Regions from separate parts of the Weissella sp. ESL1139 genome, predicted to be linked through region 1. Evidence: predicted binding sites of a transcription regulator. Region 1 holds the regulator's gene; the other holds the start of a gene.
What was found. The regulator Rex, encoded in region 1, represses fermentation and respiration genes when NADH is low (regulators of the CRP and FNR family bind a similar motif). The targets are predictions, from matches to a motif close to TTGTGAANTANTTCACAA.
Positions count from the first base shown of each region.

Region 2: ACSYSF_RS08805 (DoxX family membrane protein) is a predicted target of Rex. The motif match lies at 5,704-5,721, and genes of this name have one in related genera.

Region 1 is NZ_CP196375.1:397,533-410,194, reverse strand. Features, by position in the region: THF riboswitch at 1-28, shown strand, start outside; gene ACSYSF_RS01975 (folate family ECF transporter S component) at 68-607, shown strand; gene ACSYSF_RS01970 (immunity protein) at 659-859, opposite strand; gene ACSYSF_RS01965 (hypothetical protein) at 1,040-1,354, opposite strand; gene ACSYSF_RS01960 (metal-dependent transcriptional regulator) at 1,531-2,187, shown strand; gene ACSYSF_RS01955 (redox-sensing transcriptional repressor Rex) at 2,267-2,902, opposite strand; gene ACSYSF_RS01950 (DEAD/DEAH box helicase) at 3,064-4,374, opposite strand; gene ACSYSF_RS01945 (Gfo/Idh/MocA family protein) at 4,401-5,393, opposite strand; gene ACSYSF_RS01940 (cysteine hydrolase family protein) at 5,497-6,045, opposite strand; gene rlmD (23S rRNA (uracil(1939)-C(5))-methyltransferase RlmD) at 6,139-7,509, opposite strand; gene htpX (zinc metalloprotease HtpX) at 7,626-8,513, opposite strand; gene ACSYSF_RS01925 (LemA family protein) at 8,528-9,097, opposite strand; gene ACSYSF_RS01920 (phospho-sugar mutase) at 9,261-10,985, opposite strand; gene rpiA (ribose-5-phosphate isomerase RpiA) at 11,062-11,751, opposite strand; gene accA (carboxyltransferase subunit alpha) at 11,916-12,662, opposite strand, start outside.
Region 2 is NZ_CP196375.1:1,782,263-1,794,924, reverse strand. Features, by position in the region: gene ACSYSF_RS08820 (TatD family hydrolase) at 1-516, opposite strand, end outside; gene ACSYSF_RS08815 (cation:proton antiporter) at 791-2,734, opposite strand; gene metG (methionine--tRNA ligase) at 2,818-4,821, opposite strand; gene ACSYSF_RS08805 (DoxX family membrane protein) at 5,053-5,550, opposite strand; rRNA gene rrf (5S ribosomal RNA) at 5,775-5,891, opposite strand; rRNA gene ACSYSF_RS08795 (23S ribosomal RNA) at 5,967-8,882, opposite strand; tRNA gene ACSYSF_RS08790 (tRNA-Ala) at 9,084-9,156, opposite strand; tRNA gene ACSYSF_RS08785 (tRNA-Ile) at 9,163-9,237, opposite strand; rRNA gene ACSYSF_RS08780 (16S ribosomal RNA) at 9,330-10,903, opposite strand; gene ACSYSF_RS08775 (NAD-dependent protein deacylase) at 11,347-12,048, opposite strand; gene ACSYSF_RS08770 (RNA-binding protein) at 12,059-12,662, opposite strand, start outside.

The DNA of each region.
Region 1 (12,662 bases):
CCGCGATATTTTAATCACATTCACTGTAATAAGTGAAACCCTCCAAAATAAAAGGAGGTGTTTTCAAATGAAAACATTATCATATCGATTACCACAATTGCGTACCAAGCAACTCGCCATGCTCGGGATTTTAATGGCCCTACAGCTCGTGATTAGCCGCTTTTCACTCGGTACTGCAACGCTCAAAGTCGGCTTTACCTTCTTGATTGTTGCCATTATCGCAAAATGGTATGGTCCCTACTGGGGGATGCTCGTTGCCATTTTCACCGATGTCATTAGCAGCTTGTTAAACGGCTATGGTTATTTCTGGGGCTTTACTTTATCAGCAGTCGTTGCTGCCGGTATCTATGGTTTTTCTCTTTATAATCGTAAAACCGTTTCTTGGCTACGGATTATTGTAACTGTTTTCTTAGTATTGCTAATTGTAAATGTTGTCCTAAATACATTATGGGTCACAATGATTGGTAATATTCATAATGCTGAAACAATTATGTCGTTATTATGGATTCGGATTATCAAGCAAATTGTCTTTTGGCCAATCCAAAGCATCTTACTTTATTTTCTACTTAATAACCGCACAATTGAATCGTTGCATCAAAAAATCTAAAATTCAAAAGATAGACCTACAATCATTCCGGATTGTAGGTCTTTTTCTGAATTAAATTTGTTTAAATAACAGTGCAATACCACCAACAAGCATAGCGATACCAAATACAACACCACTTAAAAGGGCTAACGGTAAAAAATTCGAAGTATTCTTAGTACCATGATTTTTAGTTTGCACAAAAACATTTTTTACACTATAAAATTGCCAAAAACTAATTAAAATACAAACTATCCCAACAGTTCGTTCAAGCATCCCTTACACCTCCTGTTAATATTATTATGTGTGAAAACGTTTTCAATGGCAAATTTTTTAGTCACAAAAGGCCCTCCTAATTGTTCTTGATTTAACAATCATGGGGCCATCTTTTAATTTTAAACAGCTATTCATCAAAATTACTAATTATAGAAATTAGAATAATATTTTAACCTATTATTAGTAACTTCGATGAACATTAAAACCAACCTTACGACACGCTACTTCAAATGAACTTGCAAATTTATTACGAACATTTGGTGTTGAAAATGTTAATTTTGTTTCATTAAAAACATCCCCACAGCCAATACGATAAACACAACTATCATAAACTTGGCCAACAAAAACCTCACCCCGACAAGTCAAAGTGTCTTCTAAAGCATCAATTAATGCTTTTACTGTATAATCTGGGATATCACGACATTCTTGCAATAAGTAACGAATACGTGCACATTTAGGCAATTGCTCAATCCGACATTCTTGATCTGCTATCATTTAACCCTCCACTTTTAACACAATGACAACCAATTCATTTCTACATATTTATATTAACCAATAATAATTGTTTTATCAAGTGTATAATATTATTAATTGTTGCAAAAACTATTTTCTGATTATTATGCTATAATTGTCAGTACCGATTACTTTAAAAAACGAGGAAATTTTATATTATGAACGAATCCATCTCTAAAACACAATATTTACAAACTATATTAGAATTAAGCGGTGGTGACGAATCATCAAAAATTTCGAACAATCAAATTGCTGAACATTTAAATGTGACCCCTTCTTCAGTTTCAAACATGCTTGCTAAATTACAAGAAGCTGGCGAAGTTGATGTTGTCCCATATTATGGCGTAACTTTGACGAAAACTGGTCGTGAAACGGCTTTGCGTTTGATTCGTTCACATCGTTTAATTGAAACTTTTGGTGCAACGAAACTTGATTTATCAATTTCAGAAGCTCACTCAAATGCTGATAATCTTGATCACGATGCAGATGACCAATTTATTAACGCCCTTGATAAATATTTAGGTTATCCAACTTTGAGTCCACATGGGCTTGCAATTCCAGATATTAACCACAATTATTCACCTAAAAAATTTCGTCCTTTGCGTAAAGCCAAAGATGGTGAAACTGTTACCATTAACAGCTTTACTGAAGATTTAGAATTGTTGCAATATACGGAAACATTGAACCTAAAGCTAAATACTGTTTGGACCATCAAAGAGCGTCTACCATTTGATGGTCCCTTGGTATTAGAATCAGATGACGCTAAAATACAAGTCACGCAACATGCGGCCGATTTCATTTATGTCAACGACTAATTAGCAATAAAATCAGTAACTAAAAAGCCATGAGATAGCAAATTAACTATCTCATGGCTTTTTGTCAATTATGTCGTTTCTACTTATCACTAAAGTTATTGATGAAATACAATAATGTCTGTAATTCATTGGTTAAATCAACATTTTGAACACGAACATTGCTAGGTACATCCAACCGTAGTGGTGTAAAATTCAAAATACCGCGGATACCAGCATTAGCTAAACGCTTAGCGACATCCTGCGCAACGTCAGCTGGCACCGTAACGATGGCAACATCAATTCGTTGATCCATAATTTGCTTTTCCAAATCATCCAAACTATAAACTGGAATACCTGATTGAATGGTATTCACAATTTCAGGATTAATATCAAATGCTGCTGCAATGCGCGCATTTGAACTTTGGTGGAAATTGAAGTTTAACAAGGCTTGACCAAGATTTCCAACTCCAACTAATGCTACTGATGCTAAAGTATCTTGGTTTAAAATTTCACCAAAAAATTGCATTAATGCTTTAACGTCATAACCATAGCCTCGCTTACCAAGCGCACCAAAATAAGAAAAATCACGACGAATTGTTGCAGCATCAAATTTTACGGCATCTGATAATTCGTTTGATGAAACGCGGACAGTTCCAGAATCAAGCAACAACTTCAAATAACGATAATAAATTGGCAATCGTTTTGCCGTTGCTCTAGGAATATCATGTTCAACCATTTCGTTCGACCTCGTTTTCAAAAATTAACTAGTTTCACAAGTCAAAAAACATATTGTGAATCTTATACTAACTAACATGATACCATAGGTCGTGCGTTTCGTGAATAAACTAACAATTAAGAATTCACAAAGATGCGTTTTTTTGAAAGCCCTTACCTATTTTACGAATGCTTAGGCTTTCCTTTATTCTTACGGTGCTTACGCTTAGCATGCTTTTCCTTAGCCAAACGCTCTTGACGTGACATAGTTGTTGGTCGTACGGCATTAATTTGCTTATGACGTTGCTTGCGTGGTTGACTACCAGATTGCTGCTTCTGATTAGCCACTTTCTTTGCAGGTTCTTCAGTTTTCTCGTGAACTTTTTTATCAGCAACTGAAGTTTGTTCATGATAAGATGTGACATTTTTAACACCTGTCACCGTCTTAATATCAACTGCAACTAACTTCTTTAAATCACGTTGATCATGATCGTTACCAAATGAAATTACCAACCCTGGTTTACCAATACGGCCGGTACGACCAGCACGGTGCGTATAAGTTTCACCATCACGAGGCAAATCAAAATTAATGACGGCTGGTAAATCAGGAATATCTAGTCCACGGGCCGCAACATCAGTGGTTAACAAGAATTTAGCAGTTCCTTTACGGAAATTAGCAAGAGATTTTGCACGCGTGGTACTTGAATCACCACGTACCAAGGTTGCCATCGCCACATGTTCATGAGCCAAAAAGCTGGCCGTAATTTTTAGTTGCTTTGTGGTATTAAAAAATACTATGGCTTGAAAATGTTTTTGCGTTGCTAATTGACGCAAGCGCTTTTGTCTTTGATCACGAGCAGTTGGCCAAAATTCATGCGTGATTGCAGTTGGAATTTCAACCTGACGTTGGTCGATACGCAAAAAGTCGCGGTCAAATAAACCACTAGCTGTTGGTATATCAACTTCAGTCGCACCAAACAAAGCCACTTGCACATCGTCATCTTCAATAGCATCCCAAATCTGATCAATTTGGTTAGCGGTATCATCACGCAATAGCTCATCGGCTTCATCAAGAATCAATGTGCGCAAACGCTTTAGTTTTAATTTACCATTACCAACTAATTCACTAACGCGACCTGGCGTTCCAATCAAAATTTCAGGATGTTTTTTTAGACGATCTAATTGGTGCTTAACATTGGCGCCCCCAGTCAATGCTAGTACCTTTAATGACAATACACTGGCCCACTCACGTACGACACGGGTAGTTTGCATGGCTAATTCTTGTGATGGTGCCAAAATTAATAGTTGTTCACCATCATCTGCAACTAACTGAGGCAACAAAGGCCAAGTAAACGCTAATGTCTTACCAGTTCCAGTTGGTGCCAATGCGTCAATTGATTGGCCAGCTGCTAATGGTTCGGCAACAGCTTCTTGAATGGGTGTTAGGCTCGTAAAGCCAACACTTGTTAAACGTTCTTCAAAACGGTGATCCATGTTTTCTCCTTAATATCTAGCAATTATTATTTATCTGCTGGGAAAACAATCCCGGCATCTTGACGCAAATCAAATAACACTTGATTAACCGTTTGGCTTAATGCTAATAATGATTGATAATCAGCAGCTGTTTCTGCCGGACGTGTCATCATATCAGCAAACAAATCCGCTTCAGCAATCATTGGGTTATCTGCTGGTGCTTGACTCAGTGGATGGGCTACTTTATCTGCGTCATAATACGTAATATCCAATACTTCAGCAATATCACCAATAACCAAAGTATCACGTAAGCCCAAAATTTCAGAATCCAAATGACTATTTGAACCTTTACCAAATTCTACAGTCACATCAAAATCAGCATAACGCAAAATCGCAATTCCACGACCATCTGCCCCATTACGCAATGATGTTGCGAAATAATGGCTTGATTGTGGCTTACCAAATAGCTTAATAACGGCATAGATTGGATAAATACCAAGATCAGTCAATGCGCCCGCACTAAATTCACGCGTTAAAACATTGGGTTCTTTACCAGCTAAATAATCATCAAAACGTGATGAGTACTTTTCGTAAACAAAAGTAGCTCCAGAAATCTTAGGCATTTTAGCTACTTGTTTTTCAATAATTTTGAAGTTAGGTTGTTGAATATGACGCGCAGCCTCAAACATACGCACAGCTGAATGTTCATCTAGTAGTTGCATGATTTGTGCGTATTCTTGTGGATTTGAAAACGCTGATTTTTCAACAATAACGTGAATATCATGGGCAATAGCTGCCTTGACTTGGCTGAAGTGCACGCTGTTTGGAGAAGCGATATACACCACGTCAATCCCGCTATTATAAAAAGCTTCTAAATCAGTATAAACAGTCGCAACATTAAACTTTTGACCGAAACTTAGCCCAGTTGTTTCATGACGTGAATAGATAGCAGTTAATTCATATTGTTTCGTAATATGAGCGGCTGATACAAATTGTTCTGTAATCCAATTTGTACCAATAACCCCTAATTTGTATACCATAATCCAGTTCCTCCTAATCATTTTGCTGATTTTGTAATACCAATTATACCATTTAAAAAGCTGCCTTTCGTCATATTAAATAACAAAAGACAGCTAAACTTCTTTAAATAACAGTTGCGCCTAAACTATTTTTAAAATGATCCAATGCCCATTCCTGGCCATGTTCTGTAAACGTCGCAACCCCAGCTTTTGGAATCGTTAACTTATAATTTAAGTTATAGCCATAAACAGCTGTATGCAACACACAAATATCGGTACAAACCCCAACCAACCACAAATCATCAATCTTTCGCTCACGCAAAAAATTATCTAAATTAGTGTTTTGAAATGCTGAATATCGGTTCTTGTTAAAATGATAAACTTTTTCATTCGTTTGGTTTGATTCATACCAGTCTTGTAGTTGACCATAAAGCTCCTGGCCCCACGTTCCAACAATATTATGTGGTGGAAAAAGTTTATGCTCAGGGTGATAAATATCATCCTCGTAATGTGCATCAGTTGGTAAAATAACATAATCACCATTATCAAGAAATGCTTGCGCTTCCTTAACAATATAAGACTCTAAAGCTTGTCCTGGCTCACCACAAGTTAGTGAACCTGCTGGTGCCACAAAGTCATTCGTATAATCAATTATCAGTAGTGCTTTTGTCATATGTCTTGTCACCCTCCTGATATGATTGTACCATGATTTATTACCATGAATATACAAAAAATAGCCAGCAAAAAGCTGACTATCTTTTAAAATTTAGTTTTTACGCTCCAACACAGTCACCGATTCAATATGTGTTGTTTGTGGGAATTGGTCAACAGGTTGTACATCACCCTTAATTTCATAACCATCTTCCTCAAATTGCACAATATCACGTACCAATGTTGCTGGGTTACAGCTGATATAAACAATCTTCTTAGGTGACATTTCAGTAGCGGCATCAATTAATTCAGGTGTCAATCCCTTACGTGGTGGATCAACGAAGATGACATCCGGTTGAAGACCTTCTTGTTGCCAAGCAACCATCTTCTCTTCGGCCTTACCTAGTTCAAACTTAACGTTGTGAATATTGTTGATGTCGGCATTACGCTTAGCATCATCAATAGCACTAGGTACTACTTCAACACCAAGAACTGACTTAACACGATCAGCGATGGTTAATGAAATCGTTCCAATACCTGAATAAGCATCAATAACCGTCTCATCCCCACTCAATTCAGCCTTATCAGCAGCTAACTTGTACAAAACTTCCGTCGTTTGTGGGTTAACTTGATAGAATGAATTTGGACCAATAGCGAATGTCTTATCAAACAAAGTATCCTTGATAACTTTGTTTCCCCATAGAACATGGTTAACATTACCCAAGATAACATTGGTCTTGTCTTGATTAACATTTTGAATAATTGAGGTAACTTCAGGCAAAGCTTGTTGGATTTCTGGGATAATCACATTAGCACCAGGAATACGCTTTGAACGTGTTACCAACACAACCATCATTTCGTGTGAATAATAACCACGACGAACCATGATATTACGGATAACACCCTTGTTGTGCACTTCATCATATGCAGCTACGTGGAACTTCCGCAAAATATCACGGATAATAACGATGGCCTTATCAATTTCTGGATCTTGAATATAAAAGTCTTCAATTGGCATCAAACGGTGTGAACCACGACGGAAGAATCCAGTCGTTAGTTGACCTTTAATTTGACGGGCTGGAATTTGCGCCTTATTACGGTATCCCGTTGGGTTTTCCATACCAATCGTTGGTGCCACATTCACATCGACGTGTTGCTTACGGAACAATTCAATAATTTGATTTTGCTTAAACTTTAATTGTGCATCATAGTTAAGGTTGGCTAATGGTGCGATACCAGCTGTCAAAGCAGCACTATTTGCATTGTGATTACGGTTTGGTGACGTTTTAAGCGTCTTAACTACACGACCAAATGCATAATTAGTTGTTACCTTGGTAATCCCAACACGGATTTTTTCGCCAGGTACGGCATTATTAACAAACACTGGGAAATCATTAAATTTAACCACACCATTACCTTGGTATGTTAAATCAACAACGTCAGCATCAAATTCTTGATTTTTAACCACTGGGGCTTTCTTCTTCATTATTTTCTCCTTCTTTGGCCTTTGCGACGACCAACAAACCTTTTCATTGTACCATAACCATACACAGGCGCAAACAAAAAACACTTAACTATTCATATAGCTAAGTGTTTACTGTTTTACATCTTTTCTAATGCTGCAATCCGTTCTTCCATGGGTGGATGCGTTGAAAATAAATTTGTTAATTTCTTTGTTTGTAATGGGTTGGAAATGTACAAGGCTGCACTTTCTGGCGACACATTTTCATCTGACATTGGTTCACTCTTTGAAATTTTCGTTAATGCACTAATTAAACCTTGTGGGTTACGTGTTAATTCCACTGCCCCAGCATCAGCCAAAAATTCACGATTACGAGAAATTGCTAATTGCACCAAACTTGCGGCAATTGGTGCTAAAACTAACACCAACACGGATGCAATCATCGCAATGACATTACCTTCTTTATCATTATCACGCCGATTACCACCAAAGTACCAAAAGTGTGTGCCAAAATTAGCCAACATGGCAATTGCTGAAGTCATTGCCACGGCAAGTGTTTGCAAACGAATATCGTAATTACGCACGTGAGTCATTTCATGGGCCATCACCCCTTCTAATTCCTCACGTGTCAGCACTGATAAAATGCCTGTTGTTGCTGCCACAGCTGCATGTTCTGGATCATTACCAGTCGCAAAAGCATTTGGACTTGGATCATCAATGATAAAAACCCTTGGCATTGGTACATTGGCAACTAAAGCCATGTCTTCAACAATATGCCATAAATCAGGTGCTTGATCTGAATTTGTAATCTCTTGGGCGTGATTCATATTCATAACCACGTCAGTCGATTGACTAAACATATATGTTGCGTAAACAATTCCTGTAACCAATGCAATGACGACACCAGCGACCCAGGTATTCAATAAATAATAACCTAACGCTGCACCAACAATTCCCATGAACAAAAAGAAACCAACAAATAACACAACTGTCTTGCGCTTATTTTTTGCAATTTGTTCAAATAACATTGTTAATTACCTCATTATAGCCCTTTGTCATCAAATGATACGTTGACGACATCACGTTCTTCATCTGGTGTTTCTAAGAATTCACTTGGCTTGAAGCTATGTAACTTAGCAATCAAATTAGTTGGGAATGACTGTAACTTTGTATTGTAATTAGCAGTTGTTGTATTAAATAACTGACGTGAGTAAGCAATTTTATTTTCAGTATTACTTAACTCTTCCATCAATTTATTATATTGATTTGAAGATTTCAAATCAGGATATGCCTCAGCAACGGCAAAAATTGACTTTAAACCGCTAGTCAATTGATCAGACAGCTCCATTTTTTGTTGATGATCATCTGCTGGTGCTTGTGCGATTGCATTACGTAAACCAACTACCTTTTCTAAAGTACTTTGCTCAAATTTAGCTGATCCTTTAACCGTTTCTACCAAATTTGGAATTAAGTCATTACGTCGCTTTAGCTGTACGTCAATTTGACTCCATGATTCCTGCGTTCGCATACGTGCTTGTACTAGTCCGTTATAGATACCAACCCATAATAGAATTAATACAACTACTATACCGAAAATAATCCATCCAATCATCGCTTTCTCCTATCTGAATAAATTAATTTACTGTCACAATTTATTTAATTATATTGTAACATGCTTGAAAAGTATTCATGACTTTAAATTTATCCGATATAAAAGAGTGCGTACCAAAAAGCCAGGACACAACAATCATCCTGGCTTTTTCAATTTATTTTATTTAATCAACATATTCAGCAAGTGAAGCCTGAATGGCTGTTAATTTATCATTAGCAGCAGCTTCACTTTCACCCTTAGTACCGACATACAACTTAATCTTTGGTTCAGTACCTGATGGACGCACAGCAACCCATGAACCATCTGCTAACCAGTACTTTAGTACATTGGCCTTTGGCAAAGTTAATGCCGTCTCAATACCCGTCTTGGTATCAGTTTCAACTTGTTCAGTGAAATCTGCAACCTTGATAACTTCAATATCACCTAAACTTGTTAGTTGTTCAGCACGGAATTTAGCCATTAAGGCAGCAATCTTTTCTGAACCATCAATTCCCTTAAAGGTTAATGATTGTGTGTTTTCAACAAAGTAACCATACTCTTTGAACAAATCTTGCAAACCATCATACAAAGTCTTACCTAGTGACTTGTAGTAAGCTGCAACTTCAGCTAGCAAAACGGTTGCTTGCACAGAATCTTTATCACGTGCAAATGGCTTTACCAAGTAACCATATGATTCTTCAAAGCCAAATAAGAAAGTATGCTCATGTGTTTCTTCATAGTTTTGAATTTGCTCAGCAATATACTTGAAACCAGTCAACACATTAATTGTTTCAATACCAAAGCTCTTGGCAACATCTGCCGCAAATTCAGAAGAAACAATTGACTTTACTAGCACACCGTTGGCTGGTAAAGTACCGGCCGCTTTCTTAGCTGTTAATAGGTAATTTAATAATAGCGCACCAATTTGATTACCAGTTAGTAGTTGGTAGTCTCCTGATGGTAGGCGGACAGCTGTTCCCATACGATCAGCATCGGGATCAACACCAATTACAACATCAGCGCCTTGTTGCTTAGCTAAATCAATTCCCATAGCTAAAGCAGCTGGATCTTCGGGGTTTGGTAATTTGACTGTTGGAAAATCACCATTTGGCTCTGCTTGTTCAGGGACAATGGTTACATTTTTAAAGCCAGCATTATCCAAAGCTTGACCAGCAATCAAAGCCCCCGTTCCATGCAATGGTGAGTAAACCAACTTCATGTCACGACCAACTTCATCGACCAACTTTTGATCAACGGTCACTGTTCTAACTTCTGCCAAATAATCATCATCGACATCCGTACCAATTTGTACCAACAAGCCGTCAGCTTCTAGCTCCGCTTGTGATTTAACCGGCACTGCAAACATATCAGCCTTACGAATTGAATCAGTAATAATATCTGATTCCTTAGGTGGCATTTGACCACCATCTTCACCATAAATTTTGTAGCCGTTATATTCTTTAGGATTATGTGATGCAGTAATCATAATACCAGCATACGTATTTAGATGACGAACCGTATATGATAACTCTGGTGTTGGACGCAATGATTCAAAGACATATGCCTTAATGCCGTGTGCACCCAATACTTTCGCTGATTCAAAAGCAAATTCTTGTGAAAAATGACGAGAATCATATGAAATTGCCACACCGCGTTGCTTAACATCCCCAGCTAATGAATCCATTAAGCGGGCTAATCCTTCAGTTGCTTGTCGCACTGTGTAAATATTCATACGGTTAATACCAGCACCTAATACACCACGCATACCTGCAGTTCCGAATGACAAAGGCTGATAAAAAGCATCTTCTGCTTTTTGATCATCATTAGCCAACGTTGCCATTTCAGTCTGTAAGTAGTCGGGCAAATCAGTTTGTTCTGCCCATACTTGATAATTATCTTGCCAAGTCATGTTATTATTCTCCTTTATTACTATCATATTCCCCAACATAGCTATCTTTTATTGTACCATACGATTATTGCATTTATTATTTAGGTCTCGTAATAATGTTTAATTGCTCACCACCAATAATCACTTTATCAACGACATTTAAAAACAATCCATGCTCCACAACACCGATGGTCTGTTCCAAGAAATAAGCTAAGCTTTCTGGATGTTCAATGCAGTCTAATGTTAAATCAATAATATAATTATCAGCATCAGTTGTTAACCGCTCACCAGTCGCTGCTCGACGAAATTTTGGTTGCATATCCGCTTCTGCAAATCGCTTTAATAAATGATGACTACCATACGGCACAACTTCAACGGGTAACGGAAATTGACCAATAACGTCGTGATACTTCGATTCATCAATAATCCAAATATTTTCTTTAGCATTTAAAGCAACAATCTTTTCAAATAAGAGTGCTGCTCCCCCACCTTTAATACCATTAAAGCAATGATCAACCTCATCAGCACCATCAATAGTCAAATCGATAGCTGGGACCTCATCAACGGATGCTAATTTAATGCCTAATGATTTAGCTAATGATGACGTCTTTGATGAAGTCGTTACCCCAACAATTTCCAAGCCTTCATTATTAATGCGATTAGCTAATGCTTCAATAAAAAAGCGCACAGTTGAACCAGTTCCCAAACCAACAACCATTTTATCTTCAATTAAAGTTGCCGCATATTCACCAGCTTGTTTTTTATACAATGTTTTTTTCTCTGACATTGTCTTATTCTCCTAATCATCCCCTGATACCTTTTATTTTATAGGTAATCCGTTTAAAAAGATAGTTTGCAAATAAGTAACCATTTCTGATGTCATTTGGTGCTTGAGAGCACAAAAAAAGTTGAGACATCACATCTCAACTTTTTTGATAAAATCTTTATTATTTAGAACTTTCTAAATCGATCACGACGTTGCGCAATCAATTTATCAGCTGGCATCACTGCCAATTTTGTAATTTCCTCATCCAATTTCGCACGAATTAATGAAAATACGCGTGAATGTGAACGACTTTCAGGAATAATGTATTCAATAACATTTTCAGCTAACAAATCATTAGGTGTTAGTCCCATGACAGCAGCCGCTTCATCATGACGCTTAGCATCCTTCCAAAGGATTGATGCAAAACCTTCAGGAGAAAGCACTGAATACGTTGCGTTTTGGAACATCCAAACTTGATCAGTCGTAGCCAAAGCTAGCGCACCACCAGAACCACCTTCACCATAGATAATGGCAATCATTGGAACTGGTAATTTCAAACTTTCAAGAATACTTTGAGCAATCGCATCCCCTTGACCTTGGTCTTCAGCAGTTTTACCTGGAAAAGCACCCGGTGTGTTGATGAATGTGATAATTGGACGGCCAAATTTTGCTGCCTGCTTCATTAAACGAAGCGCTTTACGATAACCGTAAGGCTCTGGTGAACCATTACGCTTATTTAATTTGTCTTTAATATCTGACCCTTTATCAATCGCAATAACTGTTACCGGACGCCCATTTAACGTTGCTAGACCACCAACAACACTCTCATCGTCGCCAGCATAGCGATCACCATGTAATTCAAAGAAATCTTTGAAAATACCATTGATGATTTCACGCGCCATAAAACGATCTTCACGTGAACGCTTCACAAT
Region 2 (12,662 bases), 490 kb from region 1:
TTCAGGTGTACCTGTAAATGAATGCATAACACCACCAAACTCTTCAACGTGAGCTTCGTGCAATAGATGATAGGTATCAGTCATTGCACTACGAGTGTGCACCGTAACAGGCAATTTAAATTCGCGTGCTAATGCTAATTGTTGGGCGAATGCTTTTTGTTGCGTTTCAGCAGCTGGATTTTCATCCCAATAATAATCTAAACCAGTTTCACCAACGCCAACAACGGCATCATCTTTTAATTGTTCACGGAAAACAGCTAACTTTCCATCATCCATTTCCAAAATATCTTCTGGTTGCCAACCAATAATAGCGTGCATACCAGCATATTCATGCGCTAACTGGATGGCACGCTCATTAGATTGACTATCATAACCTACAATGTTCATTTCATCAATTTGAAATTCAGTTGCTCGACCATAGTAAGCTGGTATATCATGCCAAAATGAATCGTCATTTAAATGTGTGTGCGTATCATAACCATTAGCTTGATGCTGCCCAGATTTATAAATTGCCATTCTGTACTCCTCAATCACTTATTTTTTATAATTTGTTTTTTCTTAAATTGTCAGTCTATTTTATTTTAGCAAATGATTACGGAAAAGCCAAAGATTGACTAATATCAACACATCCAAATAAAATTAAACGGTAAATCATCGAAAGAAATTCGACAATTTACCGCCTAAACAAACCATGTTATTCAACTTTAAATTTAGTAAATAGATTGGGTCCTTTTTATATTGGTTGCGAATTCCAACATAATACTCACTCCCTATGCCATACATTCTTTTATTATTCATCAAAATTGGCCAACAAAACTGCTTGTGAATTAATAACTTCATCATACAATTCTTTTAGCAATCCAGCATCCGTATCACCTTGGGCACGTTGATCTTCGATATAATCCAACTCTACTTGTAACGCTTCTAAGAACGTTTGTTGTTCATCTTCAGAGTTAGTCTGTTGATTCTGCAAAATCGCTTGTTGTTGTGAATACGCCCTTCTAAGCGCAATCATATCTCTTGGATCAGTATCTTCTTGAGACAACTGCGCCATATACTTTGTCATCGCTTCATTCATAATCGTGATAACTTCATTGACGGCTTCATGTCTAGTTTGATGATTTTGACGATATTTAACGATGCGACGTTTGAAAATACGCGAGATAATTCGTTGCCAAATACGAATACGTTGCTTACCTAATTTACCATAACCATTTTGCATAGATTGCATACGATTATAAAGTTGCAATGCTTCGTCTGACACGCGATTTTCATCAATTGCCTTCGCCATGGCTTTATCAGCGACCTGATACAACGTACGGTAAGCTTTTTTACGACTCATTTCATTTAATTGTTCATTACCATAACCCAACTGATCTTGTAATTGTTGCATCACAACTGTTTTGGTACCTTGTGATACTTCTGAACGACTGACATAAGTAATCGCAGCATTTACCATTTGTGTGTGTTGTTGGTGGTAAGTACCTGCATCATAAGCTGGCGCAGACCGTTTCAACATCATTGGCAACATTGTTACGGGCACTAACAAACTCAAAATAATCACAGTTGAAGCAACTAGCAACAAGGCATCACGTTCGGTGAAAGCAGCCCCATTACTTAACGTCATTGGTAATGAAAAAGCCATCGACATTGTCACGGCACCGTGGACACCACCAATCGCAAAGACAACACCATCACGTTTAGAATATGACTTATTACCAAAACGATCGCTATAACGAATAACCAAGTAACGGAACAGTGTCATCACTAAGTACAGGGCAACACCAACACCAATTAATGACAACCATGTTCTAACTGGTTGCAAAATATATACTTTGGCAACTCGCACCAATGAAGTTCCCAGTAACACAAACACTAAACCATTAAGTATTTGTGAAACAATGTCTGTTAATTGTGATGTTAAATGATTTAATCTTGAATCCATAAATTGCGTATGTTCACGCTCAACATTTGACATAACCCCCATCACAACAACGGCAATAATTCCTGATACACCTAATGCATGTTCGGCAAGACCAAACACAAAAATTGGTGCTAAGAAATATATCAAAACGTGCGCAACCGTATCGTCAAATTCTGCTCGCAACAAATGCTGACGAACATAAATAAATACAAAGCCGGCAATTAGCCCAACTAGAACACCACCTAACGCAACAATTAGAAATTCACTAAAGCCGTGCACAAATGAAAAGGTACCCGTGTTCATCCAAAGAACTGCTAACTCTAAAATAACCAAACCGGTAGCATCATTGAATAATGACTCAAAGCTCAACGAACGTTTAATATCTTTTGGCATATCCAAGCCGTTCGTGACTGATTCTAAGGCCGTGGCATCAGTCGGCGTTACAATTGCGGCTAATGCTAACGCAAATGGCAGCTCCCAGCCAACGGCTAAATGACCAAAGATCATTAGTACGACAACTGTTAAGACGGCTAAGATACCTGCCAGTTCAATAATTGATTTAAAATGTTCAGAAATCAGCCTGGCTTGCGTATTTTGTCCTTCATAAAATAGTAATGGTGCAATAACCAGCATCATAAACCATTCTGGATCGAGCATGATCACATAATGATTAACAACTGGCAAAACAGCCAATAAAATACCACCTAAAATTTGCCACAAAGCCTGCGGTATTTTAGGAAAAGCTTGCGTCAAAAAATTAGCAAGCACAATGGTTATGCAGACATAAGCCAGTGCATAAAAAGTTTCCATCCATACTCTCCCATTTTTATTTTAGTAAAAATAAAGGATTGGGATAATCATCCCAATCCTTTAATCGTATTATTGATGAATGATTAGCCCAATTCTGAACCTGCTTCAATTTCATCTGGCAAAATTGACAAGGTTACCTTGCCATCCTTTTCAGCTGAAAGTAGCATACCTTCAGACATTTCACCCATCATCTTACGAGGTTTCAAATTAGCGACGTAAGCAACTTTCTTACCTACTAGTGCCGTGTAATCAGGATAGAATTTCTTAATACCTGATAAGATTGTACGACCATCTGCTGAGCCATCATCTAGTTTGAAACGTAATAATTTATTAGATTTCTCAACTTCAGATACCTCTTTAATTTCAGCAACACGTAATTCTACTTTTTCAAAATCATCAAAAACGATTTCGTCTTTAGTATTGATGGTCTTTGGTGCAGTTGGCTTGCTCATTGAACGAGTTTGCTTACCACCTTGACCCGTCATGTTATCACGAATATAAGCCACTTCAGCCTCAACATCAACACGTGGGAAGATTGGTTGTCCTTTAGCAACAACGTGACCACCTGTTGGTAGATCCTCAAACTTCAAACCAGCAATTTGTACGTTTGATTCAGCTAAGCCTAATTGCTTGAAGATTTCTGCTGGTGCTTTAGTCAAGAATGGTTGTAGCAAAGTTGCAACAACACGTAATGCTGCAGCCAAATGTGCCATCACTGATGACAACACTTCTGCCTTACTTTCATCTTTAGCCAAAGTCCATGGTGTTGTTTCATCAATGTACTTGTTGGCACGTGAAATTAATTGCCAAATATTACCCAAAGCATCTGCCGTACGCAAAGCTTGCATATTTTCATTGTAATCAGCAATTGTTGTTTGTGCTGTTTCAACAAGATCTTGATCAAACTTAGTTAATCCAGTATGCAACTCAGGAATAATACCTGACTCATACTTATTAATCATGGCAACAGTACGGTTTAATAGGTTACCTAAATCATTTGCCAAGTCATAATTTAGTTTTGAAACGAAATCTTCTGGTGTGAAAATACCATCATTACCAAATGGCATTGCACGTAGCAAATAGTAACGCACTGCATCAATACCATAACGATTAGCCAAAGTATCTGGATAAACAACATTTCCCTTTGACTTTGACATTTTACCATCACGCATTGTTAACCAACCGTGACCGATAATTGTTTCAGGCAATGCAATTCCTAATGCGTGCAACATAATTGGCCAATAAATTGTGTGGAAACGGACAATTTCCTTACCAACTAAATGAACGTTAGCAGGCCAATACTTGTCAAACATTGTTGTATCATCTGACATGTAGCCTAACTTAGTAATATAGTTTGACAACGCATCAATCCATACGTAAATAACATGTTCTGGATCTGAAGCAACTGGCACACCCCACTTGAAAGCTGTACGTGTTACAGCTAAGTCTTCAAGACCAGGTTCGATGAAATTCTTAATCATTTCATTCATACGTGTTGCTGGTTGAATAAATTTAGGATGTGACTTGTAGTAATCAAGTAGCCAATCAGCATACTTACTCATCTTGAAGAAATATGATTCCTCTTTAACAAGTTCTACTTCGTGTCCTGAAGGTGCTTTACCACCAATAACGTTACCGTCATCATCACGATAAACTTCGGCTAGTTGTGATTCAGTGAAGTACTCTTCATCATCAACTGAATACCAACCTTCATATTGACCTTTATAGATATCACCTTGATCCAAAAACTTTTGGAAAATTTTCTGAACTGCTTTTTCGTGGTACTCGTCAGTCGTACGAATAAAGCCATCATTACTGATACCCAAATCAGCCCACAATTGCTTAATCTCTGCAGCCATCTTATCAACATATTCTTTTGGTGAGACGTTTAGCTTTTCGGCTTTTTGTTCAATTTTTAGTCCATGCTCATCAGTACCTGTTAAGAAGTAAACATCTTCATTTAATAGGCGGTGATAACGAGCTGTTGCATCGGCTAACACAGTTGTGTATGTGTTACCAATGTGCAACTTACCTGATGGATAATAAATTGGTGTCGTAATATAGAAACTCTTTTTCTCTTCTGTCATTCTTATTTTTTACCTCCCACCTTACGAATGAGTAAGATGTTATTTTTAACTACATTAATTTAATGTCTGTGAATTTATTATAGCAAAAATTAAACCTCACTGTCAGGTAATCCTTAAATTAATCATTAGGCATTAAAGGAAACAATTATTGCTAAACATCAATTAAAAATGGTTGAGACAAAATTAATTATCTCAACCATTATTAAAGACTCATATATTATGCTTATATCTTTATTTACTATGACTCATAAATGGTACTTTTTCACGTACAAATGGTATAACCCAACGATCACCACCAATTTTACCAGCATTAAATCCTGATACTAATATAATAACTTGCAATATAATCAAAATCGGATTTGTTGAAATCATACCAGCAAGTAGATAAGTAAAGTTTAATCCTAGTCCGAAGAATGCAGCTAACGACGTGAATGTTCCAAGAATTAAGCCAATCCCAATTAATAGCTCACCGTATTGCACCATAAAATCGAATAGTCCTAAATTAGGCTGTACGATATTTTCTAAAAATTTTGTATACCAGTCATATGCTGGTTCACCAGTTGCACCAGTAACAGGTTGCTTAATTGCTTGTTGAACCATGGCTTCTGATGAAAAATTACCAGAAATAATTTTACCCCAACCACTTGTGAACCATATGTAACCAACATATAATCGAATGACTGTTAATATCCACATACTAATCTTATTGGTTTGTATCCATTTAACCATACAAAGTCCTCCTTAAATTCATGTAAGATGAGGACTATGATAAATTCACTTACTTAAAATAACCTTTGCGAATTGCTGTCTTTATTATTTAAATTTCTATTTATTAATATCTTTTTAAATACTTTTCAAATCATTACTTGTATATTTAACTCATTGTTATCTAAATAACAACATCATGGATGCACAAAAAAGACTCACATTTTACTGTGAGTCTTTCTTCAATTGCATCGCGACGTCCTATCCTCGCAGGAGGCGATCCTCCAACTACTTTTGGCGCTACTGAGCTTAACTGCTGTGTTCGGTATGGGAACAGGTGTGACCTCAGTGCCATCATCACGACACGTATTTATTGAGCGAACTTAGTTCTCTCAAAACTGAATCATAATTAAATTTTCTTGCCTTACACCACTTGCTACTTGGTTAAGTCCTCGAACCATTAGTACTAGTCCGCTCCATACGTCACCGTACTACCACTTCTAGCCTATCTACCTTATCATCTATAAGGGGTCTTACTTCATTACTGAATGGGAAATCTCATCTCGAGGCGAGTTTCACACTTAGATGCTTTCAGCGTTTATCTCATCCGTACATAGCTACTCAGCGATGCTCCTGGCGGAACAACTGATACACCAGTGGTACGTCCACCCCGGTCCTCTCGTACTAAGGGCAGCTCCTCTCAAATTTCCTACGCCCGCGACGGATAGGGACCGAACTGTCTCACGACGTTCTGAACCCAGCTCGCGTACCGCTTTAATGGGCGAACAGCCCAACCCTTGGGACCGACTACAGCCCCAGGATGCGATGAGCCGACATCGAGGTGCCAAACCTCCCCGTCGATGTGGACTCTTGGGGGAGATAAGCCTGTTATCCCCAGGGTAGCTTTTGTCCGTTGAGCGATGGCCCTTCCATGCGGAACCACCGGATCACTAAGCCCTACTTTCGTACCTGCTCGACTGGTAAGTCTCACAGTCAAGCTCCCTTGTGCCTTTACACTCTGCGAATGATTTCCAACCATTCTGAGGGAACCTTTGGGCGCCTCCGTTACTCTTTGGGAGGCGACCGCCCCAGTCAAACTGCCTGCCAGACACTGTCTTCCACCACGCTTAGTGGTGTGAGTTAGAGTGTTCATACAACGAGGGTAGTATCCCACGTGTGCCTCCATCGAAACTAGCGTCCCGATTTCTACGGCTCCTACCTATGCTGTACAAGCTGCACAAACACTCAATATCAAGCTACAGTAAAGCTCCATGGGGTCTTTCCGTCCTGTCGCGGGTAACCCGCATCTTCACGGGTCTTTAAATTTCACCGAGTCTCTCGTTGAGACAGCGCCCAGATCGTTACGCCTTTCGTGCGGGTCGGAACTTACCCGACAAGGAATTTCGCTACCTTAGGACCGTTATAGTTACGGCCGCCGTTTACTGGGGCTTCAATTCGTACCTTCGCCGAAGCTAAGCACTCCTTTTAACCTTCCAGCACCGGGCAGGCGTCAGCCCCTATACGTCATCTTACGATTTTGCAGAAACCTGTGTTTTTGATAAACAGTCGCCTGGGCCTATTCACTGCGGCTCAGCTTGCGCTGAGCACCCCTTCTCCCGAAGTTACGGGGTCATTTTGCCGAGTTCCTTAACGAGAGTTCACTCGCTCACCTTAGGATGCTCTCCTCGACTACCTGTGTCGGTTTGCGGTACGGGCAGGTAAACACTAACTAGAAGCTTTTCTCGGCAGCGTGACATCACAGACTTCCCTACTTTATTTCGGTCCTCATCACAACTTGTCCTATAAGAAGCAAGCATTTAACTCACCTCAAGACTTATTGCTTGACCCAGCATTTCCAATCGCTGGGATCTGTTAGCCTTCTGCGTCCCTCCATTGTTCAAACATGTTCACCTGGTACAGGAATCTCAACCTGTTAGCCATCGACTACGCCTTTCGGCCTCGCCTTAGGTCCCGACTAACCCTGGGAGGACGAGCCTTCCCCAGGAAACCTTAGTCATACGGTGGACAGGATTCTCACCTGTCTTTCGCTACTCATACCGGCATTCTCACTTCTAAGCGCTCCACCAGTCCTCACGGTCTGACTTCACTGCCCTTAGAACGCTCTCCTATCGCGCCACTTACGTGGCACCCGTAGTTTCGGTGGTGTGTTTAGCCCCGGTACATTTTCGGCGCAGAATCACTCGACTAGTGAGCTATTACGCACTCTTTAAATGGTGGCTGCTTCTGAGCCAACATCCTAGTTGTCTATGCAACTTCACATCCTTTTCCACTTAACACACACTTAGGGACCTTAACTGACGATCTGGGCTGTTCCCCTTTCGACAATGGATCTTATCACTCACTGTCTGACTCCCGGACATACGTGATTGGCATTCGGAGTTTATCTTAATTTAGTAACCCGAGATGGGCCCCGCATCAAAACAGTGCTCTACCTCCAACACGCTATCTTCCGAGGCTAGCCCTAAAGCTATTTCGGAGAGAACCAGCTATCTCCAAGTTCGATTGGAATTTCACCGCTACCCACACCTCATCCCAACATTTTTCAACATGTATGGGTTCGGGCCTCCAGTGCGTTTTACCACACCTTCACCCTGGACATGGGTAGGTCACCTGGTTTCGGGTCTACAACAACATACTTAAGCGCCCATTTCAGACTCGCTTTCGCTACGGCTCCGGTCTTTCCACCTTAACCTCGCATGGTATCGTAACTCGCCGGTTCATTCTACAAAAGGCACGCTATCACCCATTAACGGACTCTAACTTGTTGTAGGCACATGGTTTCAGGAACTTTTTCACTCCCCTTCCGGGGTGCTTTTCACCTTTCCCTCACGGTACTGGTTCACTATCGGTCACTAGAGAGTATTTAGCCTTACGAGATGGTCCTCGCAGTTTCCGACCGGATTTCACGTGTCCGGCCGTACTCAGGATCCTACACGGGAGTTTGCTTACTTTCACATACGGGGCTATCACCCTGTCTCGCTCAGTTTCCCAACTGATTCTGTTAATAAACAAATTTGTAACTCCACAACGGTAGTCCTACAACCCCAGAGTGCAAGCACTCTGGTTTGGGCTACTCCGCGTTCGCTCGCCGCTACTGACGGAATCGATTTTTCTTTCTGCTCCTGTTGCTAATGAGATGTTTCAGTTCACAACGTCTACCTTCGTTTAGCTATGTATTGACTAAACGATAACTTGCATAACAAGCTGGGTTCCCCCATTCGGAAATCCCCGGATCAAAGCTTACTTACAGCTCCCCGAGGCATATCGGTGTTAGTCCCGTCCTTCATCGGCTTCTAGTGCCAAGGCATTCACCATGCGCCCTTAATAACTTAACCGATCAACTTTCGTTGATGATTTCGTTTGAGTATTGTGACTCAATGGTCACAAGCGATTTTAAACTTATTTAAAAAACTCAAAAAATTACGCGGTGTATTTTTTCGGCTCAATTTTATTGATACTATCAATATAAATGAATTTAAAAATTTACAATTATGATTCAGTTTTCAAAGAACTAATAAACAACCCGTAGGTTGTTATGGAGAATATCGGGATCGAACCGATGACCTCCTGCTTGCAAAGCAGGCGCTCTCCCAGCTGAGCTAATTCCCCATTTCATGGGACTGAGAGGACTCGAACCTCCGACCTCACCCTTATCAGGGGTGCGCTCTAAACCAGCTGAGCTACAGTCCCAGAGATTCGACTCTCTGTCTTTTCATTGAGTGTAAACCACTCAAAACTAAATATCGTTTCGTATAGAATGTGTAGGTTCCGATTTTCCTTAGAAAGGAGGTGATCCAGCCGCAGGTTCTCCTACGGCTACCTTGTTACGACTTCACCCTAATCATCTGTCCCACCTTAGACGGCTGGCTCCTAAAAGGTTACCCCACCGGCTTTGGGTGTTACAAACTCTCATGGTGTGACGGGCGGTGTGTACAAGACCCGGGAACGTATTCACCGCGGCGTGCTGATCCGCGATTACTAGCGATTCCGACTTCATGTAGGCGAGTTGCAGCCTACAATCCGAACTGAGACATACTTTAAGAGATTAGCGTACCCTCGCGGGTTAGCGGCTCGTTGTATATGCCATTGTAGCACGTGTGTAGCCCAGGTCATAAGGGGCATGATGATTTGGCGTCATCCCCACCTTCCTCCGGTTTGTCACCGGCAGTCTCACTAGAGTGCCCAACTGAATGCTGGCAACTAATAATAAGGGTTGCGCTCGTTGCGGGACTTAACCCAACATCTCACGACACGAGCTGACGACAACCATGCACCACCTGTCACCTTGTCCCCGAAGGGAACACACTATTTCTAATGTTTGCAAGGGATGTCAAGACCTGGTAAGGTTCTTCGCGTTGCTTCGAATTAAACCACATGCTCCACCGCTTGTGCGGGTCCCCGTCAATTCCTTTGAGTTTCAACCTTGCGGTCGTACTCCCCAGGCGGAGTGCTTAATGCGTTAGCTGCGACACTCAAGGGCGGAAACCCTCGAACATCTAGCACTCATCGTTTACGGTGTGGACTACCAGGGTATCTAATCCTGTTTGCTACCCACACTTTCGAGCCTCAACGTCAGTTACAGTCCAGAAAGCCGCCTTCGCCACTGGTGTTCTTCCATATATCTACGCATTTCACCGCTACACATGGAGTTCCACTTTCCTCTACTGCACTCAAGTTATCCAGTTTCCAAAGCAACTCCTCAGTTGAGCTGAGGGCTTTCACTTCAGACTTAAATAACCGTCTGCGCTCGCTTTACGCCCAATAAATCCGGATAACGCTTGGAACATACGTATTACCGCGGCTGCTGGCACGTATTTAGCCGTTCCTTTCTGGTAAGATACCGTCACACACTGAACAGTTACTCTCAGTGCCGTTCTTCTCTTATAACAGTGTTTTACGAGCCGAAACCCTTCATCACACACGCGGCGTTGCTCCATCAGGCTTGCGCCCATTGTGGAAGATTCCCTACTGCTGCCTCCCGTAGGAGTATGGGCCGTGTCTCAGTCCCATTGTGGCCGATCAGTCTCTCAACTCGGCTACGCATCATCGCCTTGGTAAGCCATTACCTTACCAACTAGCTAATGCACCGCGGGTCCATCTCTTAGTGATAGCAGAACCATCTTTCAACCAACAACCATGCGGTCGTTGGTATTATACGGTATTAGCACTTGTTTCCAAATGTTATCCCCTGCTAAGAGGTAGGTTACCCACGTGTTACTCACCCGTTCGCCACTCTTTGAAATCAAAAATCAAATCAGAGCAAGCTCATCATATCAATTTGCACAAAGCGTTCGACTTGCATGTATTAGGCACGCCGCCAGCGTTCATCCTGAGCCAGGATCAAACTCTCATTTTAAAAAGCTTGAGTATAACTCAATATTTGTGTTGTTCAACAGAAGTTAAACGAATTTACTAGCGAATTGACTTCGCAAATGTTTTGTATCAAGCAAATTACTTGATGACCCTACACATTTGTTCTATCGAAACGATATTCAGTTTTCAATGGTCTACGTTGTCTCGCTGACAACTTAATCTATATTACACATTAATCGGAACAATGTCAACAACTAATTTATTTTAATTATAAATTAATTGATTTTGTTTTTGATTAAACCTTGTAATATCGCTGGCTCACTAGCCAACTTATTAATAATAACAATAATCTTAACGTTCGTCAACTACTTATTATGATAATTTTTTTACGAACATTCTATTAAAAAGAATTGACCACATAATAAAAAAAGACCGAGACTTAACTGTCCCAATCTTCACTATCGTGTTGTTGCTAACACGCCTCTTTTATACATTTAACTCTTTGAAAAACTCACTAGCATCCCCAACAACTTGCTGTACCTGAGCCGGTGCTGGAATTTCTTCTAAATTAACCGCCAAGATATTAGCTGAAGGGCGTGCATATTGTAATAACCCAGCAAATGGATAAACAACAAAACTTGTACCGACGATAACGACTAGATCCGCTTGAGTCATCCATTGGGCTGCTTCATCCACGCGGAAAGGAATCTCACCATATAAAGTAATTGCTGGCCGAAGCAAGGCACCATCTTCACGATATTGTGATTGCAAGTATGATGCCACATCACTTGGCTTACCATCAGTCGTTGCATAAATATTATATAGTGAACCGTGGAATTCAATAACGTTAATCGCGCCAGCCTTTAAATGTAAACCATCCACATTTTGTGTAATGATGCGTGCACGTTTTTCTTTGGTTAGCTCAGCCATTTTTTGATGAATAATATTAGGCTCAGCATCTGGGAAGTACATATTGTCCTTCATAAATTGATACATCTTATCTGGCGCTTCATTTAATGCTTCTGTACTTAAAAGATATTCTGGTGGTAATGACATACCATCATATATACCTCCTTTTGATCGATAATCTGGAATACCTGAAACAGTTGAGACACCTGCTCCAGTCAAAAAAACGATATTTTTTGCATCATCAAACAATTGTTGAATAGCTGGCGTTACTAATGTCATGATTTCCTCCTTAACGTATTGCAAATGGTTGACCTAATTTAATCAACACTTCTTTAACCGGTGTTTGGTAAAGTTCCTTGAAAAAGTTCGCGGTATCCTTCTCTGGTACTGACAAGACAAAACTATTTTGACCAGACGACTTTAACAAACCGGCGTAAGCTTCTTGTTTAGTATTACGATCTTGCATGGTTAAATGCTTAATATCAAACACTTGTGCCAATGGTAACCGTAATTGATGCTCCGATAATACTGGTGTCAATGTCGCAAACTCATCAGCGTGGATTGCAGGCAATTGCCACATTGCCATTTTCTCATCAAACATTTTAAAAGCAGTAACTGCTGCACGATGCACAGTAAACGGATCTTTAATATCATCAATTCGCATTGCATCAAAAATATCTTGGGCTGCTTGCCATGTGCTTGGATATGACTCTACCATTGTTTCTTTAATGGCTGCCGTATCTTGTGGGACATTATGCAAGAATACTTGTAAGTCTAACAACGTCAAGACGCGCAAAGCATTTTCATTAACGTCTTGGCCATCTTCCTTAGTTAAAGTCTTTTGTACACCAGCAACCATCCCCTTAACGACGTTATCAGTCAACATACCATGT